Regions from separate parts of the Litoribrevibacter euphylliae genome, predicted to be linked through region 3. Evidence: predicted binding sites of a transcription regulator. Region 3 holds the regulator's gene; each other region holds the start of a gene.

Region 1 (2,273 bases), 160 kb from region 3:
TGACCGGACACAGCATTAATGGCTGCTGCTATCGCTTCACGGTTAGTATCCGCATCCAGGTTAGCCGCAGTCGAGATAGCAATTGATACACCGTTAATTTCAAGGGTACCCGAGTCATCAGCATAGGTATTACCACCAGCCGATAACGCCTGGCCTTGAACCACTGTCTCCAGTGCTACAGCCGTCACACCTGTTTCATCGGACTTCTCATTAATTGCAGCTGCTTTAGCAATAGCACTAGAAGCAGAAAATGCAGTAGATGAAGTATCAGCTGCTGATTTTGATGCATCAATGGACACACCATTAATCACTAAATCACCATTTGCAAGTGCATTAGCCTGATTATCGACATAGTTAACAGATGCGGCACCAGTAAGAACATCAGCAGTAATTTCACCACCCATTGCACTAACACCTGCAGTTTCAGCAACACCTAGGGTACTAGTCGTCACTTCACCAATAGACACCTCAATGGAGTTACCTACGTTCGCACCCGTTTGGAAAGTAATTCCAGTGAACGAACCATCCAACAGAGACGTTCCGTTGAAGTTAGCTGTTTGCGAGACATTTTCAATTTCATCAATCAACTGCTGAGCTTCTAAGTTCAAAGCTTCACGGTCGATAGCGTTGTTCGTGCCGTTCGCAGACTGAACAGCTAGTTCACGAATACGCTGCAAGCTGTCTGTAATTGAATCAAGTGCACCTTCAGCCGTTTGAGCTAGAGATACACCATCAGCAGAGTTACGAATCGCTTGATTATTACCATTAATCTGAGAATCGAAACGCGTTGAAATGGAAAGACCCGCAGCATCATCTGCTGCGCTGTTAATACGTAAGCCCGAAGACAAACGCTGTAAAGCGGTATCGTTACCAGCTTGTGCGCTGTTCAAGTTACGCTGTGCATTCAAAGATGCAATATTGGTATTAATAATTTGTGGCATGGTTCATTCTCCGTATTTTTTTGTTCGTCGTTTGACGAATTGATCCGGATTGACATTTAAGTGGCAAACAACCCATCTCAAAGAGTTTTATCGGCAATTTTTTTTTCAGCTTTAGAAAAATATTGCACCTTTAGCTTCTCCAATGACATCTTTATCGGCAGCCTAGCCTCAAGCTTTAACGCTTTCTGTTATTAACCTGACAGATTTACGGCGAGTACTTGCCTCTTGAACCAACAACCTCTCAAACAACCTCATAAAACAAAATATAACCAACTGAAAAATAATGACTTTTTAATTTCTGGCCTAGCATCTGCCTTATTTCAAGCAAGCCAAAAACATTATCAAGTTAACGGCAAGAGTTTGCAGTGACAGTGGTAAGCAAGGAATACCTATGCGGTTCTAGCTGTCCTGCCATCTCATTCAAATTCTTGAGAAAATGAGAAGGAGTTATCCATGCCTCAGATTATTAACACCAACATTGCGTCGATTAACGCGCAACGTAACTTGAATGAGTCGCAGAGAGAAAACCAAACCGCATTACAACGTTTGTCTTCTGGTTTGCGAATCAACAGTGCTAGGGACGACGCAGCAGGCCTTGCAATTTCTACCCGCTTTGACGCCCAAATCGAGGGTACGCAACAAGCGACTCGAAATGCAGCCGACGGTATTTCTCTAGCCCAAACAGCTGAAGGCGCACTAGATACCGTAATTGAATCTTTACTTCGAATTCGTGAACTTGCACTTCAATCAGCCAACGGAACTAATGATTCTACCGACCGTGAAGCACTGAACTTAGAGGTTCAGCAGCTCGTAAGTGAAATCCAACGAGTCGCAGAAGATACGACCTTTAACGGGCAGCCACTGTTGGATGGCTCTTTCGAAGCAACTACATTCCAGATTGGTCCAAACAATGGTGACACCATAGACATTTCGATCGGCCAAATGACCACCGATGTCTTAGGTGCTGGAGCAACGGCAGGTATTAGTGGCTTTGGCACCACCAGTACCGCTGCATCAACAGGCCCTAATGCATTATCTACTGGCGATCTCATTATTAATGGCGTGACTATCGGCACATCCTCTGGTGCAGATGATACAGCGTCATCAACAGATAAAAGCGGAAGCGCTATCGCAAAAGTAGCAGCAATCAATGAGAAATCCGAAGAAACCGGTGTTGTAGCTGAAGTTCTAGTAAATGAGCTTCAAGGTGTTGCGGTTTCAGCCGCTGCTGGCACATACCCTAGTGACACGGGTACATTCCAGATCAACGGTGTAGAAATTACTATTGCAACCGATGCTACCCTAGATAACGATGTAAACCGTGAAACCGTA
Region 2 (2,273 bases), 430 kb from region 3:
TGTTTGGATCAAGCGCAAGCTCTTCCATTATATCCTTAATGCCTTCACCGCCGGCGGCCACAATGGCGTCATGTAAATAACGAACCGCTATGGTTGAAGATGAATATTCGGCACTGGTTCCACCCCACGCGGCGGGTGCGCCGGTAAAGCCTTGGGATACTAAGGCGCTGGAACTGCCTGCTGCGGCAAGATCTATGGCAATGCGTTCGTCGGCGCCGTGAATGAACTCTGCGGCTCCTTCTTTAAACCAAGTATTAAGTTCGCCCCAGTTAGTGCTTACTGCCATGACAGCGTGAACCATTTCATGAGCAATGATTCGGTCATTATAGAAAGGCTCTGTCCCGCCATTTGGTAGGTTGGCTGGTCGAAAGTCTTCCATGTCGATATACAGTTCAACACTTCCATTGACGGCTGGGCCGGATGCTCCTACTAGGGTTTGAACATAAGCCGCGGTGCCACCAGGGCCGTCACTTTCCGGGTCTCCTGTATCTGCAAGGAAAATTCCCAGGGTTTGGCCATCTCCGGTCAGGCCATAAAATTCTTCAATTAAGTTTTCTGAGGATTCGAGCCAGCCGGTTGTGAGTCCGATCATAACGGCGGTTTTGGTTTCATCGTCTTGTAAGGATACGATGCCGTTATCTTCGAGTGGTGATGAGCTGTCATTGAGTAGATTGATGCCGTTGTATCTGGAGTGCTTGGCAGCAAAATTAATACCTTCAAGAAGGTAATCCACTTCAATTTGCATGGCTTCACGTTCAAAGTCACTGTTTGTGCCATTGGCTGCTTGTAAAGCAAGTACTCGAATGCGTTGTATGTTGTCGGTTATGGTTTCCAGGCCACCTTCGGCAGTTTGAATAAGGGATATGCCGTCATTTGCATTACGAATAGCGACGGTAGATTCACGAATACGAGCTTCCATTCGGGTAGATATGGCAAGGCCCGCTGCATCATCCGCTGCGCTGTTAATTCGCAGGCCAGACGAAAGCCTACGGAACACCGTACTCATTTCGGTTTCAACGCTGTTTAAATGCCGTTGGGCCCGTAAGGCAGCAATATTGGTATTGATTATCTGCATCTACTTTGCGAACTTTTATCCCTATTCAATCCCTTATCGCCAGATCTTTAGTAACCTTTAGTTTTTATAGTTAAATAGTCGCAACATTTGTTGTATGAGTGGGCTAGTAAACTTAATGGGAAGTGACGTATAATCCGCTCGATTTTTTTATACAGTTAAATACACATTTTTGAGGGATAGTTTCATGGCGGTAGAGCGCACTCTTTCTATTGTTAAACCAGATGCAGTTGGCAAAAACGTAATTGGTGAAATCCTTGCTCGTTTCGAAAAAGCAGGTCTACAAATCGTTGCTGCTAAAATGCTTCAACTGGACGACGAAAAAGCTGGCGGTTTCTACGCTGAGCACAAAGAACGTCCTTTCTTTAAAGATCTTGTTGAATTCATGACTTCTGGTCCTGTTGTTGTTCAGGTTCTTGAAGGTGAAGGCGCAATCGCTAAAAACCGTGATCTTATGGGTGCAACTAACCCACAAGAAGCTGAAGCTGGTACTATCCGTGCTGACTTCGCTCAGAGCATCGATGCAAACGCTGTACACGGTTCTGATTCTGCAGCTTCTGCTGAGCGTGAAATCGCTTACTTCTTCGCTGCTGAAGAAATCTGCGCTCGCTAAGTTTTAGCTTTTGCGTACATTAAGCCGAGGCCCTGGTTGCTTCGGCTTTGTGCTTTCTGGATAATGCGTATTTGAAACGCATCAAATTAATAGTTTTCTCGTTTTACAATCGATTTATCGACCGTAAATCCTGGATTAAAGGTGAGTCATCATGAGTTCCGCTCCTGCTAGTCAAGACACTACATCCCAAGTTATCACTACCGATAGCCAGTCATCCCTCCAAAAAGTAAATCTGTTAGGGCTTTCACTCGATAAAATGATCGAGTTTTTTGAAAGCATCGGAGAAAAGAAATTTCGCGCGGTTCAGGTGATGAAGTGGATTCACCAATACGGTATTGATAATTTCGATGATATGACCAACGTTGGGAAAGCACTAAAAGCTAAGCTAGAAAAAGTGTCTGAAATCAGACCGCCAGAAGTCGTTTATCATAACTTTGCAGATGACGGTACCCGTAAGTGGGTGATTCGTGTTGAAGGCGGCAGTTGTATCGAGACGGTATTAATTCCGGCGGAAGGTCGAAATACACTTTGTGTCTCTTCACAAGTAGGTTGTTCTTTAGATTGCAGTTTTTGTTCAACCGGGAAGCA
Region 3 (2,273 bases):
GAGAAAGGACGTAGAACCGTTCTATTGGATGCGGATTTAGGATTGGCGAATATCGATATTTTGTTAGGTATTTCGTCAACTAAAACCTTGGAAAACGTGTTGGACGGGGAATGCGATCTACAGGACATTATGGTGCCTGGGCCAATGGGGCTTAAGATTGTGCCGGCATCATCTGGTACAAAACATATGGTTAACTTGTCTTCTCAGCAGCATGCAGGTTTAATCCATGCGTTCAGTGAAGTCGCGCATCAAATGGATGTGCTGATTGTGGATACAGCGGCAGGCATCGCTGATGATGTGATCAGTTTTGTTCGGGCGTCTAATGAAGTTTTAGTGGTTGTGACTGATGAGCCGACGTCAATAACGGATGCCTATGCATTAATTAAGCTGCTGAATCGGGATTATGGGATGTACCGTTTCCGGGTTGTGGCAAATATGGTGAAAACGCAACAAGATGGTCGTAATTTGTTTGCTAAACTCACCAAAGTAACAGATAGATTTTTAGATGTAGCTTTGCAGTATGTCGGTTGTGTTCCATTTGATGAATCTGTCAAAAAAGCGGTGCAACGTCAAAAAGCTGTATTAGAGGCCTATCCAAGATCGAAAGCTTCAGTCGCTATTCGAGCTTTGGCTCAAAAGGCAGACGCTTGGCCTTTGCCAACGTCGTCAAAAGGACATCTGGAATTTTTTGCAGAGCAGCTGGTTCACTACAACGTAGGTTAATCATGTTGATTCTGCTAAAACCATCAAAGACTGAAGAACGTATAGGGTATTGCTATGGCTGCAGTTAATGGGGTTGCTATGTATTCAGAGACGGATCCGAAAAGTTCCCAAGCCCTTGTCCAGCAGTATGCCGGTCTGGTAAAGAAAATTGCTACCCATTTAATGGGGCGATTACCGCCGTGTGTTCAATTGGATGATTTAATCCAGTCAGGCATGATTGGTCTTCTTGAGGCCGCGAAGAAATACGACGCGTCTAAAGGGGCTAGTTTCGAAACTTACGCGGGAATTCGTATTCGGGGTTCCATGTTGGATGAAATTCGTCGAGGCGATTGGGCGCCACGATCGGTGCATAGAAATAGCCGCCGGGTGTTGGATGCCATCAAGCAAGTCGAAGGGCAAACCGGCCGTGACGCGCAAGATCATGAAGTTGCTAAAGAATTAGGTATATCGGTCGATGAATACCACAGTTATCTACAGGATTCGGTTGGCAGTAAACTATTTAGCTTTGAAGAGTTAATCGCCGAAGGTGAGTATCAGCAGGATGATATCCATGGTACTACCCCTGGTCCTTTTGATGATGTTGCCAAGCAACGTTTTCGCAGAAAACTAACCGAAGCAATTACACGTTTACCTGAGCGAGAACGTTTAACGTTGGCGCTGTATTACAACGAAGAATTAAACTTGAAGGAAATTGGTGAGATTTTGGGGGTAAGTGAATCGCGGGTAAGTCAGATTCACAGTCAAGCGGCTCATAGATTAAAATCAAGACTGCTTGAATGGAATGACGAGACTGCGTAAAAACGGCATAATAACTGGATAGTCTAGAACTAACGGCTACACTTATCTTACAACCATATTCGAAGGGAAAAATCATTTTCCATCAAGGTCTTGGGAGGTCATCTTGGACAAGAATATGAAAATTCTAATAGTTGACGATTTTTCAACTATGAGAAGAATTATTAAAAACCTTTTGAAAGATTTGGGATTCACAAATACTCAAGAGGCAGATGATGGAAGTACAGCGTTACCTATGTTGAAAACAGGTGACTTTGACTTCCTTATTACTGATTGGAACATGCCAGGCATGACAGGGATTGATTTGCTTCGAGCTGTTCGTGCTGATGATGCGTTATCACACATGCCCGTGTTGATGGTAACTGCGGAAGCAAAGCGTGAGCAAATCGTAGCAGCCGCGCAGGCGGGGGTGAACGGTTACGTTGTTAAGCCTTTTACCGCTCAAGCGTTGAAAGAAAAAATCGAAAAAATCTTTGAACGTGTAGAAGCCGGTTAAGTATCTGTGACCGTTCTCTAAGGGGAACCGAATGTCTGAGAAAAAAAGCGGTCACCTGGATGACTTTCAGGAATCGATCCGTGAACACACCAAAGCACTTACCGAAGCCGTAGAGGCAGGGGATTTCACAAGTGCTATTCAACATGTACAAAGCTTGTCCGACGTAAGAGACCAGAGTCTATATAAGGAAATTGGTCGCTTAACGCGAGCTTTGCATAATTCTATCAAAAACTTTGAAATAGACATTTCTGAGCAAAAT

What was found. Region 3 encodes FliA, which starts transcription of late flagellar genes. Its sites were predicted from a motif close to CTAAAGTTNNNNNNNNNNCNGCCGATA; they were not measured.
Region 1: a site for FliA is predicted at 1,030-1,056, ahead of ACFOEK_RS03075 (flagellin N-terminal helical domain-containing protein). Genes of this name have one in related genera too.
Region 2: a site for FliA is predicted at 1,110-1,136, ahead of ACFOEK_RS04265 (flagellinolysin). Genes of this name have one in related genera too.

Annotation. Positions count from the first base shown of each region.
Region 1 is NZ_JBHRSZ010000002.1:295,234-297,506, forward strand. It holds gene ACFOEK_RS03075 (flagellin N-terminal helical domain-containing protein) at 1-941, opposite strand, end outside; gene ACFOEK_RS03080 (flagellin N-terminal helical domain-containing protein) at 1,395-2,273, shown strand, end outside.
Region 2 is NZ_JBHRSZ010000002.1:566,890-569,162, reverse strand. It holds gene ACFOEK_RS04265 (flagellinolysin) at 1-1,075, opposite strand, end outside; gene ndk (nucleoside-diphosphate kinase) at 1,260-1,685, shown strand; gene rlmN (23S rRNA (adenine(2503)-C(2))-methyltransferase RlmN) at 1,837-2,273, shown strand, end outside.
Region 3 is NZ_JBHRSZ010000002.1:134,982-137,254, reverse strand. It holds gene ACFOEK_RS02380 (MinD/ParA family protein) at 1-723, shown strand, start outside; gene ACFOEK_RS02375 (RNA polymerase sigma factor FliA) at 778-1,521, shown strand; gene cheY (chemotaxis response regulator CheY) at 1,637-2,014, shown strand; gene ACFOEK_RS02365 (protein phosphatase CheZ) at 2,046-2,273, shown strand, end outside.